3 regions of the Cobetia sp. UIB-001 genome follow, and region 3 is predicted to be linked to each of the others. Evidence: predicted binding sites of a transcription regulator. Region 3 holds the regulator's gene; each other region holds the start of a gene.
The links. Region 3 encodes FNR, which switches genes on or off when oxygen is low (the NO sensors DNR and NnrR bind a similar motif). Its sites were predicted from a motif close to TTGATNTANATCAA; they were not measured.

Region 1 (4,597 bases), 590 kb from region 3:
TCGCAATTTTCTGCTTCGTGAATTTCAGCATGCCTCACGCCGGGTTGTCTTTTTGCGCCCGGGCGGCAGACACGAAAACGCCCCACCGCAAGCGGAAGGGCGTGCTTCCGTCACGGTGGGGCGTCACTCACGGGCGCACGAATCAGCGCGTGAAGGTCAGCTCCCCGCCCTCTTCGCCGACATGGATGACGTCACCGGGCACGAAGTCACCGCCCAGCAGGGCCTGGGCCAGCGGGTTCTCGATGCGGCTCTGGATGGCGCGCTTGAGCGGGCGAGCGCCATAGACCGGATCGAAGCCGGCCTTGGCCAGCAAAGCCATCGCCGGGTCGGTGATCTCGAAGCCGAGATCACGCTCGGCCAGACGCGCCTTGAGACGCTCAAGCTGAATGCCCGCGATGGAGGCGATCTGCGCCTGTCCCAGCGCGTGGAACACGACCACTTCATCGATGCGGTTGATCAGCTCCGGACGGAAGTGATTGCCGACGACTTCCATCACCGCCGTCTTCATGTCGTCGTACTGGAAGGCCGCCTTGCGCTCGGCACGCTCGTCGGCGCTTTCCGTGCTGCCCTCGTCTTCCGCCAGCTCGCCATTGAGGCCGCTCATGCGCTGGATCATTTCCGAGCCCAGGTTGGAGGTCATCACGATCACGGTATTGCGGAAGTCGACGGTGCGCCCCTGACCATCGGTCAGGCGGCCATCTTCCAGCACCTGCAGCAGGATGTTGAAGACATCCGGATGCGCCTTCTCGACCTCGTCGAGCAGCAGCACGGAGTACGGCTTGCGGCGCACGGCCTCGGTCAGATAGCCGCCCTCTTCATAGCCGACATAGCCGGGAGGCGCGCCGATCAAGCGAGCCACGGAATGCTTCTCCATGAACTCGGACATGTCGATGCGCACCATCGCCTCTTCGGTGTCGAACAGGAAGTTGGCCAGTGACTTGCAAAGCTCCGTCTTGCCGACACCGGTCGGGCCGAGGAACAGGAAGGAGCCGTTGGGACGATTCGGATCGGACAGCCCCGCGCGGGAGCGACGCACCGCATTGGATACCGCGATCACCGCCTCGTCCTGACCGATCACCTTCTCGTGCAGCGCCTCTTCCATGCGCAGCAGCTTGTCACGCTCGCCTTCGAGCATCTTGGCGACCGGAATGCCGGTCCAGCGCGAGACGACCTCGGCAATCTCCTCCTCAGTGACATTGGAGCGTAGCAGTACGTGGGCGGAGGTATCCGCCTCGCCGTCGCCGGCTTCGCTGATCTGCTTCTCGAGCCCCGGAATCACGCCGTACTGCAGTTCCGACATGCGACTGAGATCACCGGCGCGGCGTGCCTGCTCCAGATCGATACGCGCCTGCTCCAGCTCGGCCTTGAACTGGGCCGCGCCCTGGATGCTGGACTTCTCGGCCTTCCAGACTTCATCGAGGTCGGCGTATTCCCGCTCCAGCTCCGAGATCTGGTCCTCAAGCGCGCCGAGACGCTTGAGCGCCGCCTCGTCGGTTTCCTTCTTGAGCGCTTCACGCTCCATCTTGAGCTGGATCAGGCGGCGGTCGAGACGGTCCATCTCCTCCGGCTTGGAATCCAGTTCCATGCGGATACGTGACGCGGCCTCATCGATCAGGTCGATCGCCTTGTCTGGCAGCTGACGGTCCGTGATGTAGCGCGAGGACAGCCGTGCGGCGGCGATGATGGCGCTGTCGGTGATGTCGACCCCGTGGTGCACCTCATAGCGCTCCTTCAGTCCACGCAGGATGGCGATGGTGTCTTCCTCGCTGGGCTGGTCGACCTGCACCTTCTGGAAGCGGCGCTCCAGCGCGGCGTCCTTCTCGATGTACTGGCGATACTCGTCAAGCGTGGTGGCACCGACACAGTGCAGCTCGCCACGCGCCAGCGCCGGCTTGAGCATGTTGCCGGCATCCATCGCGCCTTCGGCCTTGCCCGCGCCGACCATGGTGTGCAGCTCGTCGATGAACAGGATGACCTGGCCTTCTTCCTGTGCCAGCTCCTTCAGCACCGACTTGAGGCGCTCCTCGAATTCGCCGCGGAACTTGGCCCCCGCCAGCAGCGAGCCCATGTCGAGGGACAGCACGCGCTTGTTCTTGAGGCCTTCCGGCACCTCGCCATTGACGATACGGCTGGCCAGTCCCTCGACGATGGCGGTCTTGCCGACGCCGGGCTCACCGATCAGCACCGGGTTGTTCTTGGTGCGACGCTGCAGCACCTGGATCGTGCGGCGAATTTCCTCGTCACGCCCGATCACCGGGTCGAGCTTGCCATCCCGCGCGCGCTCGGTGAGATCCAGGGTGTACTTGTTGAGCGCCTCGCGATTGTTCTCGGCATCGGCATCACCCACGGCTTCGCCACCGCGCAGCGCATCGATGGCGGACGTCAGGGCGGGCTTCTTGATGCCCGAGGAGGTGAACAGCTTGCCGAGATCACCACCCAGCTCCAGCGTAGCCAGCAGCGCGAGCTCGGAGGCGATGTATTGATCGCCGCGCTTCTGCGCTTCGCGATCGGCCAGATTCAGAAGCTTGCCGAGGACCTGCGAGGGCGCGACATTGCCGTCGAACTGGGACACGGTGGGCAGGTCATCCAGCTGGCGCTTGAGGCCGCTCATCAGGCTGGTGGCATCGCCGCCCGCCTTGTTGACCAGTGCCTTGAGCCCGCCATCGCGGTCTTCCAGCAGTGCCAGCAGCAGATGCTGCGGGTGAATTTCATTGTGGCCTCGCCCGACGGCGAGCGACTGGGCATCCGCCAGAGCGTTCTGCAGCTTGCTGGTGAGTTTGTCGATGCGCATGGTGCCTTCTCCTGAGAGTCATGGCGGTACTCCTTTTCTCAGGAGCTTCGCCTGTAACATTTCGTATCTGACTCTCAAGATGGGGGCTGGCGCACGGCTTTCAAGGCAGGATTCGCCGCGCTGCAGCATGTTGTGGCATTTGCCTGATCCAGGTCAGATTCCCACCGCCCCCGCCGGCCATCAGCTTTGTCACACACAGAAACGCCCCGCCAACCTGAGACATCAGGTCAACGGGGCGTTTGTGGGTACTGCATGTCGAGCTGGCGGAATGCGCTGAACCAAGACCCGATCAGAGATTCCTGACCAGCGCCTCAGCGCAGCCAGATCACCGTGGCGAGGCGTCCGGTCACGCCATCATCCCGCCGATGGGAATAGAAGCGGGATTCAGAGGCGGTACAGAAGTGGCCGCCACTGACATGACCGACCCCGGCACGCTCGAGACGCAGGCGTGCCAGCTTGTAGAGATCGCCCATGTAGTGACCGAGCCGGTAGGGGCTGGCCTCGAAGGCGTCATCGGCCTCGGGAAGGTCCGCGATGAAGGCATCACGCACCTCGGGGCCGACCTCGAACTGCGCATTGGAGATCGCCGGGCCCAGCCAGGCCATCAGCTCGCCGGGATCATCGCCGAGACGCTCGATGGTGGCTTCCAGCACGCCTTCGACCAGCCCGCGCCAACCCGCGTGTGCCACACCGACGCGCGTGCCCTGCCGATCACAGAACAGCACCGGCAGGCAGTCCGCCGTCATCACCACACAGGCCTGCCCGGTGCCGGTACTGATGCAGGCATCCCCCCGTGGCGGGGCATCCGGGCGGTCTTCGGCGTGGCAGACATCGAAGGCATCCACCACCTGAGTGCCGTGCACCTGATCCAGCCACGCCAGCGGACGACCGTCATCGACCTCCGCCGCAAGCAACTCACGCACCTGCGCCACCATCGCCGGGTCATCGCCGACATGCAGCGCCGGATTGAAGCCGGCATACGGCCCCTGACTGGGGCCGCTCTCACGCGTGGTCACGAAGGCCTGCACCGGGCTCGGCGCGGGCCAGTCCGGCAGTACCAGGGTCGGGCGTAGACTCTCGTCGTGCATAACCTCTCCTTGTGCGGCGTGTCGCGCGAGCCTGCCGCCTCAGCGAGCGATGTCTTCCTTGAGATAGTCGATCAGCACCAGCATGTCGCCCGGCATCTCGGCGCGGAATTCGACTTCCTTGCCCGTGATCGGGTGGATGAAGGCGAGACGACGGGCATGCAGTGCCTGACGCGGGAACTGACGCAGCAGCTCCTTGAGCGGGTCACTGGCCCCCGGCGGCAGCTTCAGACGCCCGCCGTAGACCGGGTCTCCGACCAGCGGATAGCGCTGGTGCGCCATGTGCACGCGAATCTGGTGGGTACGCCCGGTTTCCAGCTTGCAGCGGATATGGGTGTGACCCCGGAAACGCTCCACCACGCGGAAGTGGGTGACCGCCGGCTTGCCACTGTGAGTGACGGCCTGACGCTTGCGGTCCTTGGGGTGACGCCCGATGGGCGCATCCACGGTGGCACCGGAGGTCAGCACGCCCGTGACGACGGCGTCATACTCACGCGACACGGTACGGGCCTGCAGCTGCTCGACCAGGTCCGCCTGAGCGGTCAATGACTTGGCCACCACCATCAGTCCGCTGGTGTCCTTGTCGAGACGGTGCACGATGCCGGCACGCGGCATCATGGAATTGCCCGGACAATGATGCAGGATGGCGTTGAGCAGCGTGCCATCGTGATTACCCGCGCCCGGATGCACGACCATGCCGTGCTCCTTGTTGATGACCAGC
Region 2 (4,597 bases), 240 kb from region 3:
GGTCAAGACTGTGAGAGTCGCCTGATCAAGAGGCTCTTGATAGAGCGGGCAGCGAGTCAGCGCCAACGGCGCCACTGCAGTAGAGCCAACCCAGGCGTTTCGCTGACACGACAACGACTTTTCAGCAACGACAACGACTTTTCAGCAACGACAACGACTTTTCAGTAACGACAACGACTGTGCAGCAACGACAACAACAGGCCGTCGATCACGAGCGCCACTCGTGAATCCGGCCAACAGGAGTTCGCCATGATCTACGCCTCCCCGGGCAGCGCCGATGCGCTGGTCACGTTCAAGGATATCTACGGCAACTATATCGGCGGTCGCTTCGTCGAGCCGGTGAAGGGTGAGTACTTCGACAATGTCAGCCCGGTGACGGGCGAGGCCTTCTGCCGTATCCCGCGTTCGAGTGCAGAGGATATCGACCTCGCGCTGGACGCCGCCCACAAGGCAGCCGCTGCCTGGGGCAAGACCTCGGTGCAGGAGCGCTCCAACATCCTGCTCAAGATCGCGGATCGCATCGAGCAGAATCTCGAGATGCTGGCCGTCGCCGAGACCTGGGACAACGGCAAGGCGGTGCGCGAGACGCTGAACGCCGATATCCCGCTGGCGGCGGACCACTTCCGTTACTTCGCCGGTTGCCTGCGTTCCCAGGAAGGCACCGCGGCGGACATCGATGCCAATACCGTTTCCTACCACTTCCATGAGCCGCTGGGCGTGGTCGGGCAGATTATCCCGTGGAACTTCCCGATCCTGATGGCGGCCTGGAAGCTCGGCCCGGCGCTGGCGGCCGGCAACTGCGTGGTGCTCAAGCCGGCGGAACAGACCCCGGCCTCGATTCTGGTGCTCGCGGAGCTGGTCGGCGACCTGCTGCCGGCGGGCGTGCTCAACATCGTCAACGGCTACGGGGCCGAGGCCGGCCAGGCGCTGGCCACCAGCAAGCGCATCGCCAAGATCGCCTTCACCGGCTCCACTCCCGTGGGCTCGCACATTCTCAAGTGCGCCGCCGACAGCATCATCCCCTCCACGGTGGAGCTGGGCGGCAAGTCGCCCAACATCTACTTCGCCGACATCATGAATGCCGAACCCGAGTTCATCGACAAGGCCGCCGAAGGCCTGGTGCTGGCGTTCTTCAATCAGGGCGAGGTGTGCACCTGCCCGTCACGCGCCCTGATCCAGGAAAGCATCTACGACGACTTCATGGCCCGGGTGATGGAGCGCGTGAAGACCATCAAGCGCGGCAACCCGCTGGACACCGACGTGCAGGTCGGCGCCCAGGCCTCCCGCGAGCAGTTCGACAAGATCATGTCCTACATGGATGTCGCCCGCGAGGAAGGCGCCGAGGTGCTCACCGGCGGCAGCAGCGAGCAGCTGGAGAACGAGCTGGCCAACGGCTATTACATCCAGCCGACCCTGCTCAAGGGCAACAACTCGATGCGTGTCTTCCAGGAGGAGATCTTCGGGCCGGTGGTGGCCGTCACCACCTTCCGTGACGAGGCCGAGGCGCTGGCCATCGCCAATGACACCGAATTCGGTCTCGGCGCCGGCGTCTGGAGCCGCGACATGAACGTCGCCTTCCGCATGGGGCGTGGGATCCAGGCCGGTCGCGTGTGGACCAACTGCTACCACCAGTATCCCGCCCATGCCGCCTTCGGTGGCTACAAGAAATCCGGTGTCGGTCGCGAGACCCACAAGATGGCACTGGAGCACTACCAGCAGACCAAGAACCTGCTGGTCAGCTACGACATCAATCCGCTCGGCTTCTTCTAGGCCTGTCAGGCAGCGCCACCGCGACTGGTGGCGCTGCACGCCTCCCGCGATTCTTGCTTGAGAATATGACATCGATCCCGCGCCAGATCCGATTGCTTGATCTGGCGCAGGGCAGGGAGCGCTGCGTCTGGTTTCAATGGAGAGGCAAGCTTTGCACTGGCTCGGGCGCAGGCTCGGGCGCTGGAGAAACGCAGGCCTGGGTGCTGGAGAAACGCAGGCCTGGGTGCTGGAAAAAACGCAGGCATGGGCGCTGGCGCATGCAGGCGCAAGCCCACACTCTCCAGCGCAACGCTCCGCCGCAACTCTGCTGGTTCGTCTTTCTTGAATGTTCGTCAGTCTTCAATGGATGAGGAGTACGTCATGGATAACAGCATGAAAGCCGCCGTGGTACGTGAATTTGGTGCACCGCTGGTGATCGAGGAGGTAGCGGTGCCGCGTCCGGGGCGTGGCGAGATTCTGGTCGAGGTCGCCGCCTCCGGGGTCTGTCATACCGACCTGCACGCCGCGCATGGCGACTGGCCGGTGAAACCCAATCCGCCGTTCATTCCCGGCCATGAAGGCGTCGGCACCATCGCCGCGGTGGGCGAGGGCGTCACCCACGTCAAGGAAGGCGATCGTGTCGGGGTGCCCTGGCTCTACTCGGCCTGCGGCCACTGCGAGCATTGTCTGGGTGGTTGGGAGACGCTGTGCGAGAGCCAGCAGAATACCGGCTACTCGGTGAATGGCGGCTTTGCCCAGTTCACGCTGGCGGACGCCGGCTACGTCGGGCGCCTGCCGGACAGCGTGGGCTTCGTGGAGATCGCGCCGGTGCTGTGCGCCGGGGTCACGGTCTACAAGGGACTCAAGATGACCGACACCCGCCCCGGCCAGTGGGTGGTGATCTCGGGCATCGGTGGGCTGGGACACATGGCGGTGCAGTATGCACGCGCCATGGGCCTGAACGTGGCGGCGGTGGATGTGGATGATGCCAAGCTGGAACTGGCCCGTCGTCTGGGCGCGACCGTAACCGTCAATGCCATGAAGGAAGACCCGGCGAGCGTCATCAAGCGCGAGATCGGTGGCGCGCATGGCGCGCTGGTGACGGCGGTGTCGCCCAAGGCCTTCGATCAGGCCCAGAACATGCTGCGCCGTGGCGGCACCCTGGTGCTCAACGGCCTGCCGCCGGGCGATTTCCCGCTGCCGATCTTCTCCACCGTGCTCAATGGCATCACGGTGCGTGGCTCCATCGTCGGCACGCGCCAGGACTTGCAGGAGGCGCTGGACTTCGCCGCGGAAGGCAAGGTCGCCGCCACCGTGCAGACCGGCAAGCTCGAGGACATCAACGACATCTTCGGACGCATGATCGACGGCAAGATCGAAGGGCGCATCGTGCTCGACATGAAGGCCTGAGGTGTTCGCTGACCTGAATCCTCACCACCGATGACAGGCCTGCTGGAAACGGCAGGCTGCCAGACACGACAACGCCAGCCCGAGGGCTGGCGTTGTCGTGTCTGGCATGGTCGTGCGCGTTGACTCTCACGCGGGCACTGCAAAGAGCTCTCCATGACGAGCTCGGGCTTTAGCTTACACCGTGCCGAATTTCTCGTTCTCGCCCATGTCCGGGGTGTGGTCCTTGTCGAGGTTGGCGCGCGCCACCTCGTAGAGCTGATAGGCCTTGCTCTCCTTGGCCTTCCAGTGCTCGCCGGATTGCACCGAGATCTCCAGCAGGGTGACGTCGGGGTCATCCTTGCCTTCCGGGAACCAGGCGGCCACGAACGGGTTCCAGAACTTGTCGATCAGGCCCTGATCACGGTGCAGATTGGCATGACCGCTCAGCGACACGTAGACGCCATCATCCTGATCGGAAAAGCTCAGGCAGACCTCGCTGTCCTTCTTGGCCTCAAACACCTTCTCGGCGCTGGCGCGGGTGAAGAACCACAGGGTGCCGTCGTAGTCATCCTGCACCAGATGCATCGGGCGGGCGTGGGGCATGCTGTCGCCTTGCGTCACCAACATGCCGACCTTCACATCCTTGATCAGCTTCCAGATCTTCTGCTTGTGCTCCGGGCTCGACATCGTGTGTCACTCCTTTGCGTCATGCGAATGAAAATCCGGCTGGCTAGCCGTTGCACAAGACCTTGGAGCGACAGCCCACAACTTCAAGGGATGATGGTGAAGCTTTCGCTTGATGAGCCATTCCTTGATAAACCTGGGTTTGATGAGTAAGAACTTGATGTATCAGTGCTTGATTCAGGCGCCGAGGCGACTCACTGCGCTGCCGGTGCCTGCCAGGCGTCGCTGCCCCACAGCGGCACGCTGCTCAGTGCATGCTTGAAGCTGCCGCTGGTTTCCTTGGTGCTGTAGGCGATATAGAGCAGGCTCTGGGAGTCGCGATCCAGAATGCGACGAATCTTGAGGCTCTTGAGCAGCACGCTCTTGGACTTGCGATAGACCTCCTCGCCACTCTTGGAGGTGTCGATGTCGGCGATCATCTCCGCCGTGATCGGACCGGTCTGGCGGCAGGCGATGCTCATGTCGGAGGGATCGGAGAAGTCGAGGTCCGCCTCGATGTTGCTCAGATGGCAGGTCACGCCCGGCACCTTGGGGTCGATCAGGCTCTCGATCTTGATGTCCTTGGTGGTGAACAGGCCCAGTGAGACATCCCCGACCTCATTGTCATCACAGCCGGCCAGCAGCAGGCCTGAGGCGATCACACCCAGCAGGGCAGCACGAGGGGAAAGGCGGCGCAGTCGCGTCATGGGGGCATCCTTGAGTCAGTGGTGTCAGGCGATGATAGCGTGTCAGACCCGCGGTGGGCGTCAACCATCGCCCTGGCATCAATGCTTGC
Region 3 (4,597 bases):
TGCGTGGTCTGTCATGGCTGCTACGACGCTCCCTGTCAGCTCAAGATGTCATCGGCCGCCGGGATCGATCGCGGCATGAATCCGGCGCCGGTCTACGATGGCACGCGCCTGCTGGCGGCCAATCTGACGCGCATGTTCGAGGACGCGGACACCACCGAGCAGTGGCGCAGCATGGACTTCTCGCCGGTGCTCAATGAGCGCTTCGACTCTCCGGCCGCCAATCTGGAGGGCAGTGTGCTGTTCCGTGCGCTCAGCCAGAAGCGCAAGGCGCCGCTGCCGGTGACGGAAGATGGCCTGCTGCCGGAAGACCGCTTCGACCTGTCGCTCAATCGCAGTCAGGTGTGTGCCCCCGTCGAGGGCTACGACAAGTTCGCCGAAGACCATCCTGACTGGGGCATGCCCTACGCCCTGCCACAGGTCAGCGATGAAGAGCACCGCACGCTGGTGAACTGGCTGGCCAAGGGTGGCGCGATGACGGGCCCGGCGCCGTTGCCCCAGGCGCTGATGCCGCACATCGAGCAGGCCGAGCGCTTCTTCAATGGCGACAGCCTCAAGCAGCGCCTGATGAATCGCTATATCTACGAGCATCTCTTCCTGAGCCATGTGTATTTCCCGGGCATCAAGGGCGCGGACGGCCGGCCGATCTTCTTCAAGCTGGTGCGTTCCAGCACCCCGCCGGGCGAGCCGATCAAGCGCATCTCCACGCGCCGCCCCTACGATGCACCCTATGCCTCCTACACCGCCGGTGAGCGCGCGAGCCTGCCCCACGATGACGCCGGGCGCCCGCGGGTCTATTACCGTCTGTGGCAGGAGCGCGCGACGATCCTGGCCAAGAGTCATCTGCCCTATGCGCTCGATGATGCTCGCTTCAAGCGCTGGCGGGCGCTGTTCCTGACACCGGATTACCCGGTGGATGACCTGCCGGATTACGACCTCAAGACGGCCTCGAATCCTTTCCTGACCTTCGAGGCCATTCCGGCCGAGTCACGCTATCGCTTCATGCTGGATGAGTCGCAGAACACCATCATGGGCTTCATCAAGGGGCCGGTCTGTCGCGGGCAGGTCGCGGTGGATGTGATCAATGATCACTTCTGGGTCGGCTTCACTGACCCGAAGATGTTCAGTCACCCGGAAGTGGAACGCACCCTGGCCGAGGAAGGGAAGAATCTCAGCCTGCCCGCCGAGCAGAGCAGCAATGCGTTGCCGATCAGCTCCTGGGTCAAGTTCGAGAGCAAGCAGACCGCCTACCTCAAGGCCAAGCAGCGCCTGATGTCCCAGGCCTATCTCGATGGCGATCTGCGCCTGGATGAGCGAGTGCTGTGGGACGGCAGCGGCTGGACCGAGGGCCCCGGCCAGGGGCGTAACCCCAACGCGGCCCTGACCATCTATCGTCACTTCGACAATGCGGCGGTGATGAAGGGGCTGGTCGGTGGCGTGCCCAAGACGGGCTGGATCATCGATTACCCGATGCTTGAGCGCATCCACTACCTGCTGGTCGCCGGCTTCGATGTCTACGGCAATCTCGGCCATCAGCTTGTCACCCGTCTGTACATGGACTTCCTGCGCATGGAAGGCGAGAACAACCTGCTGGTGCTGTTGCCGGCAGGCGAGCGCCAGGCGGTGCATGACAGCTGGTATCGCGACGTCAGCCCCGGGCTTGGCGAGCTGCTGTTCAAGAAGCCGCCGCAGTTCGATGCGCCCAGTGGCATCGTCTGGACGCCGCAGGAGCTGTCATCGCCGAACCAGGCGCGCCTTGGTCTGATGCGGCGCATGAAGGAGCGCCTCGCACCGGAACTCGGTCATGAGCGCAGCCTGAGCAATGTCGAGGACGAGCATGTGCGACATGAGCTGCAGGCCCTCGCTGCGGTGCAGGGAGTCTCGGCCAGCCTGATGCCGGAGGTGACGATCGTCGCGCTGGAGGATGGTACTGACGACTCGCCACGCCTTTACAGCGTGCTGCGCAATTCCGCCCACGCCAACATCACCAGCCTGTTCGATGAGGAGGAAAATCGCCGTCCTGAGGAAGACACTCTCGATGTCTTGCGGGGCGTGGCGGGCGATTACCCGAATGCCTTCTGGCGTTTGACGCCTGACACCCTGACGGGGCTGGCAGAGCGGGTGGCGGCACTCGAGACCGAAGAGGACTATCGCGCCCTGCAGGCCGATATCGGGGTGCGCCGGACTGACCCGCGCTTCTGGGAGTTCTCCGACAGCGTGCTGCGCACCAACTATGCTGATCGCCCTGTCGAAGCGGGCCTGCTGGACTATAACCGCCTCGAGAACCGCTGATCGCCAGCGAAGGCCGAGACAAGCCCTATTGTCATGACTATCTGGGCTGTCAGGGTTGTCAGGACGACTGACGACTGGCCTGACAGAAAGAAGAAGCCCGCCACGCAAATTGCGTGGCGGGCTTCTGTCTTGTGTGGTGCCGACATGGCGCCCTGGCGGCGGATCAGCGCAGTGTCGCTCAGCGTGATGTGCTGTCAGCAGGCGTCATCAGCGACCGCCCTGACACTCGCCTTCGGCCAGTTCGATCAGGCCATCCAAATGCAGGATATGCACCTCGCGGGCACGAATGTCGACCAGCCCCTGGGTCTGGAAGCGGGTCAGGATACGGCTGATGGTTTCGACGGCCAGCCCCAGATAGTTGCCGATATCGGCGCGTGCCATCGAGAGGCGGAAGCTGTACGGCGAATAGCCACGGCGACGGAAGCGCTGTGACAGGTTGACCAGGAAGCTCGCCAGTCGCTCATCGGCTGTCTTGCGCGACAGCAGCATCATCATGCGGCGATCTTCGTGCAACTCCTTGCTCAGGCTCTTGAACAGCTGGGTTCTCAGCTCCGGCATCTGCTCCGAGAGCGCATTGAGGCGGTCGAAGGGAATCTCGCAGACGGTGGTGGTTTCCAGCGCCACCGCAGTGCCGGGATAGCAATTGCTGTCGATGGCATCCAGCCCGGCCAGCTCGCTGGGCAGGTAGAAGCCGGTCAGCTGCTCCATGCCGCTGTTTTCATTGGTGATCTGCTTGAGACTTCCGGAGCGCACCGTGAAGACGCAATCGAAGGCATCGCCCTGGGTGAAGAGTACTTCCCCTTTTCTGAGTGGCGCGCGACGGCGGATGATGGCGTCAAACTGGTCGATATCTTCCATGTTCAGTGCCAGTGGCAGGCACAGTGAACTCAGCGAACAGGTCTGGCAGCGGGCTTCATGGGCGCGCAAGCGGTGTGATGCCTGTGCATTGGCCGTCATGGTGACTCTCCTGAGGAATGTCACCGCTACCCCTGGGGTAGGGCAGCGGAGGGGTCTTTCGGGCGCAACGAAAGGTGGGGCGGGGCCTTGTCGCCCGCCGCTACCCTGCCTAGCCGAATTGATTCGAGCGGCCAGAGTCTGAGCGCTCATCGGCTGGGGCAGTGCAATTTCGTGGCACCATAATATTAGATTTTATTAATTCATTATCCTGCCCAACCCATGGGCGTTGCAAGGTGTGTGAACTTTAGGCCCGGTTGGCCCCGCATGACCATACCGCGACGACCTGCCTCAGCCAGCTGCGCCGAGCAGCAGGATCAGTGCGGCGGCCAGCGTCGCCAGTGCCAGTATGCCCCAGGCACGTGGCGCTGGTGTGTCAGGCTGACGTACGCCGTTGATGCGATGTTCCTGCATGGGGCCATCGCCTTCGCGCTCGTCGCTGTCAGCGCTTGCAGCGCGCGAAAGACTGCCCAGGGCCAGCATGGCGAACAGCACCAGGCTGCCCAGCGTGAGGGCCAGCACCCAGAGATTCCAGAACAGGGGGAGTCCAGTTGTCTCCAGCAGATTCATGTCGTGTCTCCTGAGCGGTGTCCTGTCATGGGCCGCGGCTGGCGATGTCGCTCGCGGGGGCGGCCTGCTGCAGGTAGGCGAGCAGCGCCGTGATTTCGGCAGTGCCACGCACGTCATTGGGGGCGGCGAGAATCTCGTCTTCCGCGTAGGGCACGCCCAGGCCCTGCAGGGCTCGCATGCGGGCCGCGATGCCTTCGCCGCTCAACGCCCGCTCGAACAGCCACGGGTAGGCGGGCATCGCTGAGCCCGGCACCTGACTGCGCGGGGCATTCAGATGCAGACGCTGCCAGGCATCGTCATGTTGCGCAGGCAGCCGGCTCAAATCCGTCCCCCAGCGCTCGACGCCCCACAGCGAAGGGCGGTCGTAGTAGCGCGCCCGGGCGGTCGTCGCTTCGCCGTGGCGCGCCGTGTCGCCCGGTAGATCGCGCACCATGCGTGTATGGCACTGCTGACAGCCCTCGCGTTGGTAGATGCGCTGGCCCTCCAGCGCCAGGGCGCTCAGCGGTCTGAGGTCTTCGGGTGCGCTGGCGAGACTGGGGTGAGCCCCGAGCGGCACCAGCTGGGCAAGGGCGCCGAGGCTCATGGTGAGCAGGCATAGTGCCGTCATCAGGCCGGCGTGACGTTCGAGCAGGACATGTCTCATGCGTAGTGCCCTCCCGAGGATGTGGCAGGGGGCGTGGTAGAGGGGGACGCAGAGTGCATGGCTGGCTCTGATGATGCCTTGTGCGAGCCGGAGCTCAGGCGCTGGCGCTCGTGAGCGGCTTGGCGTTCGCTCTTTTTATCA

Region 1: the regulator FNR is predicted to act here: its motif matches at 2,935-2,948, upstream of clpB (ATP-dependent chaperone ClpB).
Region 2: the regulator FNR is predicted to act here: its motif matches at 1,867-1,880, upstream of adhP (alcohol dehydrogenase AdhP).

What each region holds. Positions count from the first base shown of each region.
Region 1 covers NZ_CP058244.1:3,908,589-3,913,185, forward strand. Annotated here, with positions in the region: gene clpB (ATP-dependent chaperone ClpB) at 143-2,791, opposite strand; gene pgeF (peptidoglycan editing factor PgeF) at 3,103-3,879, opposite strand; gene rluD (23S rRNA pseudouridine(1911/1915/1917) synthase RluD) at 3,919-4,597, opposite strand, start outside.
Region 2 covers NZ_CP058244.1:567,200-571,796, forward strand. Annotated here, with positions in the region: gene HA399_RS02435 (aldehyde dehydrogenase family protein) at 250-1,770, shown strand; gene adhP (alcohol dehydrogenase AdhP) at 2,131-3,159, shown strand; gene HA399_RS02445 (pyridoxamine 5'-phosphate oxidase family protein) at 3,334-3,825, opposite strand; gene HA399_RS02450 (CreA family protein) at 4,017-4,508, opposite strand.
Region 3 covers NZ_CP058244.1:322,262-326,858, forward strand. Annotated here, with positions in the region: gene HA399_RS01455 (fatty acid cis/trans isomerase) at 1-2,289, shown strand, start outside; gene fnr (fumarate/nitrate reduction transcriptional regulator Fnr) at 2,497-3,246, opposite strand; gene HA399_RS01465 (hypothetical protein) at 3,535-3,813, opposite strand; gene HA399_RS01470 (cbb3-type cytochrome c oxidase subunit II) at 3,839-4,456, opposite strand; gene HA399_RS01475 (cbb3-type cytochrome c oxidase subunit I) at 4,453-4,597, opposite strand, start outside.